2 regions of the Mesorhizobium sp. LSJC269B00 genome follow, and region 2 is predicted to be linked to the other one. Evidence: predicted binding sites of a transcription regulator. Region 2 holds the regulator's gene; the other holds the start of a gene.
What was found. The regulator LexA, encoded in region 2, represses DNA repair genes until DNA is damaged. The targets are predictions, from matches to a motif close to TGTTCNNNNTGTGTTCNG.
Positions count from the first base shown of each region.

Region 1: X771_RS154645 (metallopeptidase family protein) is a predicted target of LexA. The motif match lies at 2,094-2,111, and genes of this name have one in related genera.

Region 1 is NZ_AYVN01000003.1:455,896-463,227, forward strand. It holds gene X771_RS154655 (DUF6504 family protein) at 1-1,077, opposite strand, end outside; gene X771_RS1000000169145 (hypothetical protein) at 1,019-2,071, opposite strand; gene X771_RS154645 (metallopeptidase family protein) at 2,293-2,715, shown strand; gene X771_RS154640 (DUF1737 domain-containing protein) at 2,807-3,013, opposite strand; gene X771_RS154635 (CoA ester lyase) at 3,053-3,934, opposite strand; gene X771_RS154630 (DUF4173 domain-containing protein) at 4,548-6,092, shown strand; gene X771_RS154625 (response regulator transcription factor) at 6,097-6,792, shown strand; gene X771_RS154620 (HAMP domain-containing sensor histidine kinase) at 6,780-7,332, shown strand, end outside.
Region 2 is NZ_AYVN01000005.1:682,366-689,697, reverse strand. It holds gene gltA (citrate synthase) at 1-281, opposite strand, end outside; gene gltX (glutamate--tRNA ligase) at 463-1,887, opposite strand; gene arr (NAD(+)--rifampin ADP-ribosyltransferase) at 2,348-2,764, shown strand; gene X771_RS148540 (ComEC/Rec2 family competence protein) at 2,877-5,333, shown strand; gene lexA (transcriptional repressor LexA) at 5,327-6,109, opposite strand; gene X771_RS148550 (GntR family transcriptional regulator) at 6,315-7,079, opposite strand; gene kynU (kynureninase) at 7,247-7,332, shown strand, end outside.

The sequences.
Region 1 (7,332 bases), on a different contig from region 2:
GCGCTCCGGCAGATGGCTCTCGAGGGCGACCGGTTTCAGCACCGCACTGTCGCCGAGCCTGGCTCGGATGCGGTCGGCAAAGAGTGCCATGTCGGCGCCGTCATCCTCGGTCTCGCCGGTCAAATCGGCCTGCTGCATGTCGAAGCCGGCGGCCGCCAGCACCGAAAGCCGCACCAGGTCGAAGCCGTAGCCGGCATCGATGTCCTGTTCGAGCGCGGCCAGCCGCTCATGGAACAGGCGCTGGATAAGCTTGGGTTCGCGCAACGGTCGCGAGGTACCGACAGCGATGCGGCTGACGGCGCCGTCGACGCGAAACAAAAGCAGCGCCAGCATCCTTGCGCCCTCGCCGCGGCGTTCGAGATCGGCCTTCAGCGTCACCGCCAGCAAGAGCACCAGCCGTTCGATCTCGGCGGTCAGCACGACCGGTTCGGCCAGGTGGCGTTCGACCGAAAGCGGGGCCACGGGCAGGCGCGGCGATACCGCCTCGTCGAGGCGGCCGAGCGCCTGGTCGAGCCGCAACAGCAAGGTCGCGCCGAAGCGACGGGCGAGCGGCGCGCGCGGCGCTGCCATGACCGCGCCGGCGGTCCGCAGGCCGACGCTTTCCAAGCTGGCGCGGATATCGGCCTCGATGCGCAGTGCCGCCAGCGGCAAGGGGGCGAGCAGCGCTTCCTCCTCGCCGGAGACAACGATGCGGTTGCCGCAGAAGCGCGCCGCCGCCCAGGCTGCACCCGGCGTCGCGGCCAACCCGGCGCGGACATCGAAACCCTGCTGGAAAAACCGCGCAAGGATGTCGTCCAGCATGGCGCGCTCGCCGCCGAACAGATGCGTGCAGCCGGTGACGTCGAGATAAAGGCCATCAGTACCGTCGAGCGCCACCAGCGGCGTATAGCGATCGCACCAGTCGGCGAGGCCTTCGAGCAGCCGGCGATCGGCGTCCGGATCGGCCTCGACGATGTCGATCGAGGGATGCATGGCGCGCGCATCGGCAATGCCCATGCCAGGCTTCAGATGCAGCGCCTCAGCCCGCTCGTCGAGGGCCGATATGCGCTGGGCGTTGCGGTCGCGATGGCTGATCACGAGCGGTGGGTGAGATGGCGGCAGATGATCCGAAGGCCGGGAACGCCACGACCGTCCCAAGCGCTGGCGCAGGATCCGTTCTGCCGCCAGATGCGGGAACCACAGCGACAGAATTCTCTGCCCGTTTTTCGCGGGGCTTTCTTTCTTCGAATGCGTGTTCATCGGGGTTCCACTCCAGTGTGAATTGTCCAGGCAGAGCGGTGCGGCTCTTGCCGATGCTGACGGTGAAGGCAGGGTGGCCGATCGAGCCGGCAAGCGGCCCGGCGATCGTCCGGCGCGATTTCGCTGGTGCAGCCGACACGATGAGGCGCACCGGGGCGGCGGTCGGCTCGGCTTCGCCGGCCTGGCGCAGCAGGAACACCGGCCGGCCGGCGTTTTGGGCGCGCGCGTGCAGCCGGCGCGTCGCGGTGAGGTCGAGCCGCTGCGGGCTGCCACGGATCTCGAGAATGATTGCGGCGAGCGCCGTCATCTTGGCGGCCTCCTCGGCTACCCACAGCGCATCGGTGAGTTTCGGCGCCTCGGAAAACAGCAACTGCTCCGGTGCGATACCGAACATGCCCTGCAATCCCCTGGCATAGGGAAAGCCGGCCTCGCGAAAAATCTCCGATGTGCCGATCCACAGCACGGGCAAGGGCTGGCCCTTGAGGATCAGGCTGACCAGCGACAGCACAAAGCCGGCGACGGCCCCGGCATTGCGGGTCTCAAGGCCATGGATTTCGCTCAAGGCGGCTTTCGGCAGGCCGCCGCTCAGCGCCGCATCGAGGTGCTCGACGCCGGTCGCCAGGAAAGCATTCGGCGAAGCCACGGCAAGCCCGCGCCGGATGATGGTGACATCGGCATTAGGTTCGGGCGCACCGCCGATAGCGCTGTCAGCGCGCGCACGAGGTCGCTCGCCGGCCGGCGCGGCCAGGCGCTCGGGCAGCGTTCCCTCGATCTTCGCGATCTGGCGGCGCAGGGCAAAAACAGTCTCCCGCGCCACGGCTGATGTCGCCATGACGGTCAATTTCTCTCATAATTGTTCCTGTTATGTTCTTATAGATTCCAGAGGGTGCCGAAAGAGTCAAGCGGAGTCAGAAGGAATTTATTCCTTGATCAAAGGTGGCGAGGCCAACCTTGGACTTTGGTCGCAGCCATTCGGCGCAAAGAATTGGCCAGGTACCCGTCCATTTGCCGAGTCCGGAGGGAAAGCCTATATGCCGGATCAAAGGACAAAGCATGGCCCGCATCTACAAGACCCGCACCTGGCACGATGAACTCTCGCCTTCGATCGAGGAGATCGAGTTTCTGGCGCTGGAGGCGTACGCACATCTGCCCGACGATTTTCGCAAGCTGACCGGCGAGATCGTCATCATGATCGCCGAATTCCCGACCGACGAGATCATGGACGATCTGTCGCTGGAGACGCCGTTCGACCTGCTCGGCCTGTTCGAGGGCCGCGGCATCGCCGAGCGCTGGAACCCGCAGACCGGCGAAGGCCCGAACCGCATCACCCTCTACCGCCGCGCCATCCTCGACTACTGGGCCGAGAACGAAGAGACGCTGGGCGACATCGTCACCCATGTGCTGATCCACGAGATCGGTCACCATTTCGGCCTGTCGGACGATGATATGGAAAAGCTTGAAGAGGCGGCGGAATAGCCCCCGCCTTTGTCATCCTAGGGTCTGCGTCGCGTCGCTTCGCTCCTTGCTTCGCCCTAGGATGACGAAGACGCGGAGGTTGACGCCTTCCCTACCAGTCGCTCAGCTTTGTATCCGGCCCGTATTCCTGGCCGTCAATATCCTTCACCACCGACTGGCCGCAGCGCATCGATTTGGTCTTCTTGTCGTAGGCGTAGGTCGGCGAGCCGTACAAATGCCAGCCCTTGCTCAGCGCCGCGGTCACCTTGTGGCAGAAGGTTGAATCGTCGGGGGCGGACAGAAAGCGGTAAAGTCTCATGGGTCAGGTCCTGTCGTGAGTTCGTCTTTTCGGGGCGGATCATGCGCCGATGGCGGCGGCCTTCGCCAGCAGTTTTTCGGCCTGTGCCAGATGCAGCCGCTCGACCATCCTGCCGTTCAGAGCAATCACGCCCTTGCCGGCATTTTCCGGCAAGGCAAAGGCATCCTTCACCGCGCGCGCCTCGGCCAGAGCTTCGGGCGCGGGCGCAAAGGCGCGGTTGGCGGTTTCGATCTGGGCGGGGTGGATCAGCGTCTTGCCGTCGAACCCCATGGCGGCGGCTTCCGTGCATTCGCGCGCAAACGCGTCGAGGTCGCGAAAATCGTTGGAGACGCCGTCGAGTATGTCGATGCCGCCGGCTCGCGCCGCCAGCACCATCTGCATCAGCCAAGGCACGAGGTAGCGCCGATCAGGCGTCGCCAGAATGCCGGTTTCCTTGACCAGATCGTTCGTTCCGGCGACGAAACAATTTAGCCGCGAAGCGCGATCGCGGCCGAGTTCGGCAATGGCGCCGATATTGAGCATGGCCTTGGGCGTCTCGATCATCGCCCAGAGCTTGACGCTGTCGGGGGCAAAATTGTCGTCGAGCACGTCGCCGACTTCGAGGATATCGCGCGGCGTGGCGACCTTGGACAACAGGATGCCGTCGGGCTCGAATTTCGCCGCGGTCAGCAGGTCATCGTTGCCCCATTCGCTGGACAGCGCGTTGACGCGCACGATCATCTCGCAGCGGCGTTTCGGTCGGCTGGCGAAAATGCCGGCCAGTTTGTCCCGCGCGGCGATCTTGTCTGAGGGCGCGACGGCGTCTTCGAGGTCGATGATCACGGCATCGCAGGCCAGCGTCGCGATCCTGGCCAGCGCCTTGTCGTTGGAGGCGGGGACGTAAAGCACCGAGCGGCGCGGGCGGTAAGGTTCGCTTGTCATGGCCGATCTATGCCGCGTGGGGGCGGGTGAGGCAAGCGTCCGACCGGTACCTGATGACGAGCCAACTGCGAAAGCTTGCGCTGCCCCGCCCGTCCCGCAGCAGTTGCGGAAGGGGGGCCTTTCCTCTCCCCCGTCGATCGGGGGAGAGGTGTCGAGCGAAGCTCGACGGAGTGGGGGTCGACCCATGCGCTCAGTGCCCTTCCGATGTCCGTTCGCGGCGACTGCCAGGTGGTTCCCCCACTCCGTCTCGGCTTCGCCGAGCCACCTCTCCCCCCTCCGGAGGGAGAGGAAAGGAGCCTGGCTGGGACAGCGCCAACGTCCGGAAAGATGGGGGGGAGCGCCCCGGCCGTAAGCACAGGTCCTGCACGAAAACTGCACATCTCTGCGGAAAACCTCCTCCGCTGCGCCCTGCCGTATCCATGCGCAGCCACCACAACAGCGGCATGCAACAGCGAAACCGTTGGTCCCTGCCCTATCGTCTCAGCAGCGAAAGCTGGTGGCTGGTCGATCCGCCTCGCACGGAGGCCGGCCTTTGCCTGGAGGCAAGCCTGCTCCCTTTTACCCCCAGACATCCGCCCGTCGGCCGGATCCAGCCCATCAGGAAAGTCCGAGCATGACGCAGTCCCTTTCCCCGACCTTTTGCCGCCGTTTCGGCATCGCCGTCCTGCTCGTGGCGCTGGCGGATTTTTTCTTTTACGGCCAGCCCGCCGGGATCACGGTGCTGCTGTTTGCCATCCTGATCGCCGGCGCGGTGGTCGCTGTGCATCCTGCCGCACTGAATTCCACCCGACCCTGGCTCAAGCCGGCCGCTTTGTTGGTCGCGCTGCTGCCGCTGGCCGAGAACGTCAGCCCGCTGTCGGTGGCGATAGCTGTCGTGGCGCTGGTGGTGTTTGCGCTGTCCCTGTCCGGGCGGCTGCGGCACGGCATCGCCCGCATTGCCGGCCAGGTCGCGCTGTTCCTGCTGGCGGCGCCGCTGCGCCTTATCCGTGACTTTTTCCAATGGCGCCGCACGGTGCGCCGGCTTGGCGGCCGCCGCATCCACCTGGCGTCCATCATCGTCTGGGTCATGCCGGTGACGCTGGGCGCGGTGTTCCTGCTGTTGTTCGGCACCGCCAATCCGGTCATCGAATACTGGCTGTCGCTGATCGACCTGATGAAGCTGCTCGATCTCATCCAGCTGGCGCGGATCGTCTTCTGGCTGTTCGTGCTCGCCGGCGTCTGGGCTTTCCTGCGACCTCGCCTGCCGCGCTTGCTGCGCCGACCCCCACGCCGCCTTCCACCTTTGGCGCCGCCTGCAGCCGTGGCCGCACCGGCCGCGACAAAATCCGCCACGACGATCGAGGCCGTCGTCTTCGGCAAGGCCGCGATCTTGCGCGCGCTGATCGTCTTCAATGCCCTGTTTGCGCTGCAGACCGGGCTCGACGCCGCCTATCTCTGGGGTGGGGTCGCCCTGCCGGACGGGTTGAGCTATGCCGCTTATGCGCATCGCGGCGCCTATCCGCTGATCGCCACCGCGCTGCTGGCCGCCGGCTTCGTGCTGGCGGCGCTGCGGCCGGGCAGCGAAACGTCAAGCGATCCGCTGATCCGCCGACTGGTCTATGCCTGGGTGGCGCAGAACATCGTGCTGGTCATTTCGTCGATTCTCAGGCTCGATCTCTATATCGGCGTCTATGCACTGACCTACTGGCGCATCGCGGCTTTCGTCTGGATGGGGTTGGTGGCGTCAGGGCTAGCACTGATCATTGCCCGCATCGCGCTTGGAAAATCCAACGAATGGCTGCTCTCCGCCAATCTTGCGACGCTATCGGCGACGCTTTATGCCTGCTGCTTCATCAACTTCGCCGCAACGATCGCCAATTTCAATGTCGACCATTCCCTTGAAATGACCGGCGACGGCACGCCTATCGATACCGAATATCTGCGCTCGCTTGGCGCTGCCGCCATGCCGGCGCTGGACCGCCTCTACATGCACCAATTCGGAAACCAAACCACCTATCTGGCCGATCAAATGATGATCGACGACACTATCGCCGAGCAGAGGCAGTGGCGCGCCTGGAGCTTTCGCGGCTGGAGGCTCGTGCAGGTTCTCGACAAGAGAGGTCCGCTCGTGCTTCCTCCACCTACTCAGCCCTCGCAACGTTCAGTGCCGGACCGTTAGATCCATGCCGCATCAGATCCTGGTCGCCGACGACGATCCGCACATTCGCGAGATCATCTGCTTTGCGCTGGAGAAGGCCGGCATGAAGACGCAAGCCGTGTCCGACGGCGCCGCGGCCCTGCAGGCGATCGAGCGCCGCGTGCCCGATCTCGTCGTGCTCGACATCGGCATGCCGGAGATGGACGGGCTGGAAGTCTGCCGGCGGCTGAGGCAGCGCTCCGATGTGCCGATACTGTTCCTGTCGGCGCGAGACGAGGAGATCGATCGCATCCTCGGGCTCGAAATGGGCGGCGACGACTATGTGACGAAACCGTTCAGCCCGCGCGAGCTGGTGGCGCGCGTCAACGTCATCCTGCGCCGCGCCCGCCCGGTGGCGCCGGACCCCGCCGATGACAAGAACTTTGCGCATGGCAAGCTCAGCCTGGTGCCGGCCAGCCACGGCGCCAGTTTCGACGGCAAGGCGCTGGCGCTGACGGCGATCGAATTCTCGATCCTGAAGGGATTTCTGGCGCGGCCGGCGCATGTGCTGGGGCGCGACCTGGTGGTCGCCAGCGCCTATGCCGCCAACATCCATGTCGCCGACCGTACCGTCGATAGCCACATCCGCAACATCCGCGCCAAGCTGGCGGCGGCAGGCTGTCTCGACGCCATCGAAACCGTGCATGGCGTTGGTTTCCGGCTCGGCCGATGCGGCGCCTGAGCGACGCCAAATGGATCGGCACCAAATGGCGGCCAAGGCTGGCCACGGTGGTTCTCGCCATCCTCATCATGGTGCTGGCGCTGCCGCTGGTCGGCCTGTTCTTCTTCCGGCTTTATGAAAACCAGCTGATCCGCCAGACCGAGGGCGAGCTGATCGCGCAAGGCGCCGTCATCGCGGCGATCTATGCGCAGGATATCAGCGACGCCGGCATTTCCCCGGACAGGCTCGGTGCGCCGATGAACGCGGAGAGCGGCGATGCCAGCCGTGGCGACGACTCGCCTTACCAGCCGATCGAGCCGAGCCTCGATCTCGCTTCCGACTACCTGCTGCCGACCCGACCCGCCGGCATCGCCGCGGCCATCGATCCAGCCTTCGCGGCGATCGGCGCCAGCCTGTCCGGCATTCTCGACACGACGCAAAAAACCACGCTGGCCGGCTTCCGGCTGCTCGATCCGCGCGGCGTTGTCATTGCAGGGCGCGACGAGGTCGGACTATCGCTGGCCAATGTCGAAGAGGTGCGCACCGCCCTTGCCGGCCACT
Region 2 (7,332 bases):
TGCTCGGCCAGCTGGTCGATGGGGTAGCCGCGGTGAAGCAGGATGCCGGCATCGCCGTCGATGAAGGTTATCGCCGACTCGCAGCTCGCCGTCGAGGTGAAGCCGGGATCGTAGGTGAAGGCGCCGGTGGTGTTGTAGAGCGCACCGATGTCGATGACGTCGGGCCCGACCGAGCCGCTTCGCACCTTGAATTCATGCGTCTTGCCGGCCAGTTCGAGCGTGGCAGTCGACGGGTGCGTCGTCTTGCTGCCGGTTTCCAGTCTTGTCGCAGCTTCGCTCATTCTCAAACTCCTTCATGTTCCTCATGCCGGCAAGGCAATTCCGGCAAACGACACGTCGAAATCACCGGAATGCGCGAACTCGCCACCGCATTTTAGGAGGTGCGTGCCAGATTGGGCCAAGGCCTAATGTTGCACTGCGAAACCCGCCTTTCAATGCCAATCTTTTTGGGCCAGCTCGCTCCTAATCGATTTGATCCGCAATCCGCGCCAGGCTTTCCTCGCGGCCAAGCACGGCAAGCACGTCGAACACGCCGGGCGAGGTGCTACGGCCGGTAAGGGCCGCCCGGAGCGGTTGGGCCACGGCGCCGAGCTTGTGGCCGCCGGCCGCTGCGAACTCGCGCACCGCGGCTTCAGCCGCGGCAGCCGACCAATCGCCCGAAACAGTCTGCAAAGCGGCATGTGCGCCGCGCAGGATCGCGCGCGCGTCGGCACTGAGCAGTGCTGCCGCCTTCTCGTCGATCGGCAGCGGCCGCTCGACGAACAGGAAGGCCGCGCCATCGGCCAGTTCCACCAGCGTCTTGGCGCGCTCTTTCAGGCCCGGCAAGGCGGCCAGCAGCTGCGCCTTCCTGGCGTCGTCGAGACGGGCGGCGATAGCAGATCCGCTTTCCAGGTATGGCAGAGTGGCGACGAAAATGTCGAACAGCTCGGTATCGGCCATCTTGCGCATATGCGCGCCGTTGATTGACTCGAGCTTGGCGAAGTCGAAGCGCGCCGCACCCTTGTTGACATCGCCGATGTCGAACCACGAAATCATGTCCTTGATCGACATGATCTCGTCGTCGCCATGGCTCCAGCCGAGCCGCGCCAGATAGTTGAGCAGTGCCTCGGGCAGATAGCCCATGGCGCGATAAGCCTCGACACCGAGTGCGCCGTGCCGCTTCGACAGCTTGGCGCCGTCGGCGCCGTGGATCAGCGGGATATGCGACATCGACGGGACGTCCCAGCCCATGGCGTTGTAGATCACCGTCTGGCGCGCGGCGTTGGTCAGATGGTCGTCGCCACGGATGATGTGGGTGACGCCCATGTCATGGTCGTCGACGACGACGGCATGCATGTAGGTCGGATTGCCGTCCGAGCGCAGGATGATGAAATCGTCGAGGTCCTTGTTGGGGAAGCGCACCTCGCCCTGCACACGGTCGTGCACCACGGTTTCGCCCTCGGTCGGCGCCTTGATGCGGATGGCGCCCTTGACGCCGGGAGGCGCCTCCGAGGGGGCACGATCGCGCCACTGGCCGTTGTAGCGCGGCGGCAAGCCCTTGGCGCGTGCGGCCTCGCGCATCGCTTCGAGCTCGGCAGGCGTCTCGTAGCTGTAATAGGCCTTGCCCAGGCGCACCAGCTCCTCGGCCACCTCACGGTGGCGCGGCGCGCGCTCGAACTGCGATATGGCCTCACCGTCCCAGGAAAGGCCGAGCCAGGTCAGCCCATCCAGAATGGCCTGTGTCGCCGCCTCGTTGAAGCGTTCGCGGTCGGTGTCCTCGATGCGCAGCACCATCGTGCCGCCGGTGTGCCTGGCGTACAGCCAGTTGAACAGCGCCGTGCGCGCGCCGCCGATATGCAGATAGCCGGTGGGCGAGGGGGCAAAACGGGTGACGACCGTGTCGGACATGGAATTCTCGGGAACCTTGGAAAGCGGGGCGTGATCGCGCGGACTTTCGCGCTTTGCGCGTTCATGTAGCATAGGGGGTCTGGGGCGCAAGGGGCAGACCCGATGGCTGGATGAGGCCGGGGGCACGTCGGCAATTATCGGTTGCGTCAACTGGCGGTGGAGCCTTGTAGCACAAAATCTGTTCGCACCTCCGCGCAACCTCGTTTGGCAGCAGCGTCAATGTCTGGGTTTCATTCGGCTGCAGCGCCCGTCACAGTGCCTGGAACATCGCTGCGACGGTGGTAGCCCCCTCTGACGAGCGGACATTTCTTCACGGATGCGGCACTGCCCGACACAACGCCGCCGTGACAGCGTTGGCTTGGTCACGCATATTGACCTTTCTGCAATCATTATCGTGAACACCGCAACTGTGTGCAGTCCGGTCCGCCACGAAGGAGGCAGATTGAAAGAAGGGCTACCGATGACCGAAAACGCCGACCATACGGAGGGTGATCCGTTCTACCATGGTACCCGGGCGGATTTGAAACCCGGGGATCTGCTGAGCGTCGGCCACCCTTCCAATTTCAGAGGTAAACCACTGTCATGGATCTATTTCACCCAGACACTGGAAGCCGCCATCTGGGGAGCAGAGCTTGCAACGGGTGACGGTCGTCAAAGGATTTACATCGTAAAGCCGACGGGGTTTTTTATGGATGACCCTAACCTGACCGACAAAAAATTTCCCGGTAATCCGACGAAATCCTACCGCTCCCGTGATCCGTTGCTCATCCTGGGTGAACTCGGTGAATGGCAGGGTCATACACCGGAACAATTGAAGGCAATGCACGATGGGCTTGCTCGCCTGAGGGCGGAGGGCCAGGATATGATTGAGGATTGAGCGTCCTTGCCAGGTGATGGTCGATTCCGGCGCGGTGGACGTGATCACGCAGACTTTCGCGCTTTGCGCGTTCATGTAGCATAGGGGGTCTGGGGCGCAAGGGGCAGACCCGATGGCTGGACGTGGCCGGGGCACGAAGGAAGGCGAAGGCGCCGAGGCAAGCGTCAGCGAACGCTCGCTGTTTGCCGATAGTCCCTATGCCGAGCCGCTGCCCCTCGCGCTGCCTGAGCCGCATCCCGGCGTCGCGCCTGCGCTGCCCGGTCACGCGTTGCCGACGCAAGTCACAGCGCCCGGATCTATCGCCCGTCTGCGCAGACGGCTTCGCCGTCCGTCATGGCCCGCGCTCCGCCGCAGCCTTGCCGTGGCCGCCAACACGGAGCTCGACCGGGGCGTCGCCTTCCTGCTGGTGCCGGTTTTCCTGGCGGCCGGCGTCATCATTTATTTCTCGCTGGCCGGCGAGCCCGGCTTTGCGCAGCCAATCGCCATTGTGGTGCTGGCGACATGTTGCGCTGTCGCCACGCGATCGCAGCCGAGGACGCATCTGTTCTGCATGGCCGCGATGCTGTGCGCGCTCGGCGTCGTCGCCGCCAAGGTCGAGACCTGGCGCGCCGGAACGCAGATGCTCGGCTCCGAGATCCAGACACGGCTGACCGGCCGCGTCGTCAGTCTCGAACAGATGGAGAGCGGGCGCATCAGGCTGACGCTCGACGTGGTTTCGACCGCTTACCCCAAGCTGCGCTACGCCCCGGAGCGGGTCAGGCTCTCGGCGCGGACCGTTCCCGCCGATATGACCGCCGGCTCCCTGATCACCGGCTATGCCAGGCTGTTGCCGCCGACCGGTCCGGTGCGGCCAGAGAGCTCCGATTTCTCCTTCGACAGCTATTTCACCGGTATCGGCGGCAGCGGCTTCTTTCTCGGCAATCCGAAAACCATTGCTACGCAGGGACCGCCGCCGCTGACCGCGCGGCTCTCCTCGGCAATCGAGAACGCGCGCGAAAACATTGCCGACCATATCAGGGGCAAGATCGGCGGCGCCGAAGGCGAGATTGCCGCGGCGTTGATTGTCGGGGTGCGCGCTGGCATCCCGGACGAGGTCAACGAAGCGATGCGGCGCACCGGCATCTACCACATCATCTCCATCTCCGGCCTGCACATGGCGCTGGTTGCCGGCACCATCATGGCGTTGCTGCGTGGCGCCTTTGCGCTGTTTCCCGATTTCTCTTCGCGCCGGCCGGTGAAGAAATATGCGGCCGCGGCAGCGCTTGTCTCGATCGCCGCCTATCTCGTTATTTCAGGCGTCGTGGTTGCCGCCGAGCGCAGCTTCATCATGCTGGCGGTCATGCTTGTCGCCGTGCTGTTTGATCGCGCCGCACTCACCATGCGCAATCTGGCGATCTCCGCCATTGCCGTCATCCTGGTGTCGCCGCACGAGGTGGTCGGTCCCAGCTTCCAGATGTCGTTTGCCGCCACCGCCGCCCTTGTCGGCGCCTATGCCGGCTGGGCCGATTACCGCGCCGACAAGGTGAGAACGCCGTCGGCAAAGCGCTCCTTCGTCGGCTTCCTGTCGCGAAAATTCGCGCTGGCCATGGGCGGCCTCGCCATGACCTCGATCATCGCCGGCAGTGCAACCTTGCTGTTCGCCATTTGGCATTTTCAGCGTGTGTCGCCGCTCAGCCTGATCGCCAATCTGGCCGTGATGCCGATTGTTTCGTTGATCGTCATGCCCTTTGCCGTGCTCAGCGCACTGGCGATGCCGTTCGGCGCCGACGGGCCGTTCCTCTATGTGATGGGCAAGGGTCTGATGGCGATGATCGCTATATCGGCCTGGATTTCCGAGCGCTCGCCGGTCGACGCCGTCGGGCTGATCTCCATCCGCTCGGTGCTGTTGGTGGCGGTCGCCCTCGTCATCGCCACCATGGCCACCACCTGGCTCAGGCTGGCGGCCGTGCCTTTCGCGCTGGCCGGCCTGTTGACGGTGCCGCAGGTGCTTACGCCCGACGTGCTCATATCCGAGGACGCACATCTGGTGGCCATGCCGATCGGTGGCGGCGAACTCGCCCTCAACCGCGAACGCTCCAACGAATTCACCACGGACAATTGGAAACGGGCGCTGCGGGCCGAAACCATTATCCCGCCCGAGATTTTCGAGGCAACAGATACGCGGTTCGATCTCGATCCGCTCGATCTGCCGCCCGGGTCGCCCTTCTATTGCATGGGCGATCTCTGTATCGCCCGACACCCTTCCGGAGCCATTGTAGCCCTTGCCAAAGACCGCAAGACGGCGCGGCCGGCCTGTGCCTTCGCGAGCCTGATCGTCATCGATGACGCCACGGCCTACAATCCGTGCCGCGACCCGCTTGTGCTGGTCGTGACGAAGAAACAGCTGGCCCGCGACGGCAGCGCCGCCGTCTTCTTCGATCCGCAATCGGCAGCTGCAGCGCCAACCATCCGCTTCGCCGTCGACAAGCCGTATCGCCCCTGGCACGAGCAACGCCGCTTCTCCCGCGAAGCGCGCGGCCTGCCGCCTTACAACCAGCGTGAAAAGTACAAACCCAAGCCGGCTCAGTAGCGCCGGATCAATCCGACAAGCTTGCCCTGCACCTTCACCCTGTCCGGTCCAAAAATGCGGGTCTCGTAGGCCGGGTTGGCGGCTTCCAGGGCGATCGAGGCGCCCTTGCGGCGGAAGCGTTTCAGGGTCGCTTCCTCATCGTCGACCAACGCCACCACGATCTCGCCGGGGCTGGCTGTGTCGGCATTGCGGATGATGACCGTGTCGCCATCGAAAATGCCGGCCTCGATCATCGAATCGCCCTTGACCTCGAGCGCGTAGTGTTCGCCGCCCATGATCATGTCGGGCGGCACCGAGATCGAATGGGTCTGATGCTGGATGGCGTCGATCGGCACGCCGGCGGCGATGCGTCCCATAACCGGGATTGAAATCGCGGAAACGGCATCGTCATTGCCGGCAGACATCGAACGCGACGGCGAGCCCGGCTTGATCTGGCGGCCGAGACCGCCTTGGCCCATCCCGCCTTGTCCCTGGCCGCCTTGCCCTTGGCCGGCTTGACCAAGACTGCCCTGAATGACGCTCGGCGAAAACTTCCTCGCCGCGTTGAGGCCTGGTGCGATCGAGTCGGGTAGCCGCAGCACTTCCAGCGCGCGCGCCCGGTTCGGCAGCCGGCGAATGAAACCGCGCTCCTCAAGCGCCGTGATCAGGCGGTGGATGCCGGACTTGGAGGCGAGGTCGAGCGCTTCCTTCATCTCGTCGAAGGACGGCGGGATTCCGCTCTCCTTCAGGCGTTCATGGATGAACATCAGAAGCTCATGTTGTTTGCGCGTCAGCATCGCGGCCCCCAAGGGTTCTGAAACCAGAATCAGAAAAAACAAACCCAGAACAAACACTATCTGTTCCAGTTGTGTTCCGCAACCTTTTAAAGTTTAATGAATGTGTTGACGTTTTGTTCAGCGTAACGTTCGGCGCTGCGAGCGCCGCTCGTAGTCGTTGGCCGGCAACGGGGTGAAACGAAGACAAAGTGCCCTGCGTCGTCGGCTACGATCGCCGCTTCCTTTTCGGACGGGGCTGCGCAGCATCCGCGCCGGGTTCACTCTGGGCATAGACCTGCAGCGTGTAGCCGATGTGAGCGGTCATCAGAGTTTTCGCACGTTCGACGTCGCGATCGAGGGCCGCTTCCATCAGGGCGGTATGGTGTTCGATCGCCACGGCGTCGCGCAGGGCCGCCACGGCCTTCCGGTGGCCATCCGTGCGGCCGGCGGCGGCGCGCAGCGTCGGGGCCAGACCCAGAAAGCGGTGATGGCGATGCAATTGGTCGGAAATCGTCGCATTGAAGCGCAGCAGCCAGCTGGATGTCGCGGCACTGAGCAGCGCCGCATGGAAGGCATCGTGTTTTTCGTACCACGCGTCGACCGCATCATCCGATGGATCGTCGAGAACAGACCCGCACCGTGAGAGACGATAGTGGGCGGCAACGACCGCGTCTTCCCACTCACGGTCGCCCTCCTCGATCGATTCCACCAGCAGGGGCAGTTCGACCACCAGCCGCGCACGCGCCAAATCCTCGAGCTCCGCCCGAGAGACGGGAGCGACCGCAAACCCGCGGTTGCTGATGGCGGTCACAAGCCGTTCCGCCTCCAGCCGCGACAGCGCCTCGCGCAACGGCGTCCAGCCGATGCCGTAGGTGTTGCGCAGCGTGCTCAGCTTCAACGGCGCGGCAGGCGCCAGCCGGGTCGCAAGAATATCGCGCCTGAGCAGGCGATAGGCCGCTTCCGTCTTCGAGGTCTGCTCGTCATCCAGCATCGTGATCCATCAGACATAAACGCTCGGCGGATCATTATATATCAAAGCCTTTCAATGGGTGAATTATATATAATATTTGACAGTTCAAGGGCGACCACTCAAGATCGCCGGCATGTTTGGGCGGCAGGCTCCGCCGCGCGCGTTTGTCCATGGAAGGGCGCCGGATCATGAGCACGACACCCGATCTCGCTACAATCGATGCAATGGATGCCGCCGATCCGCTGCGCTCCATGCGTGAACGCTTTGTCTTGCC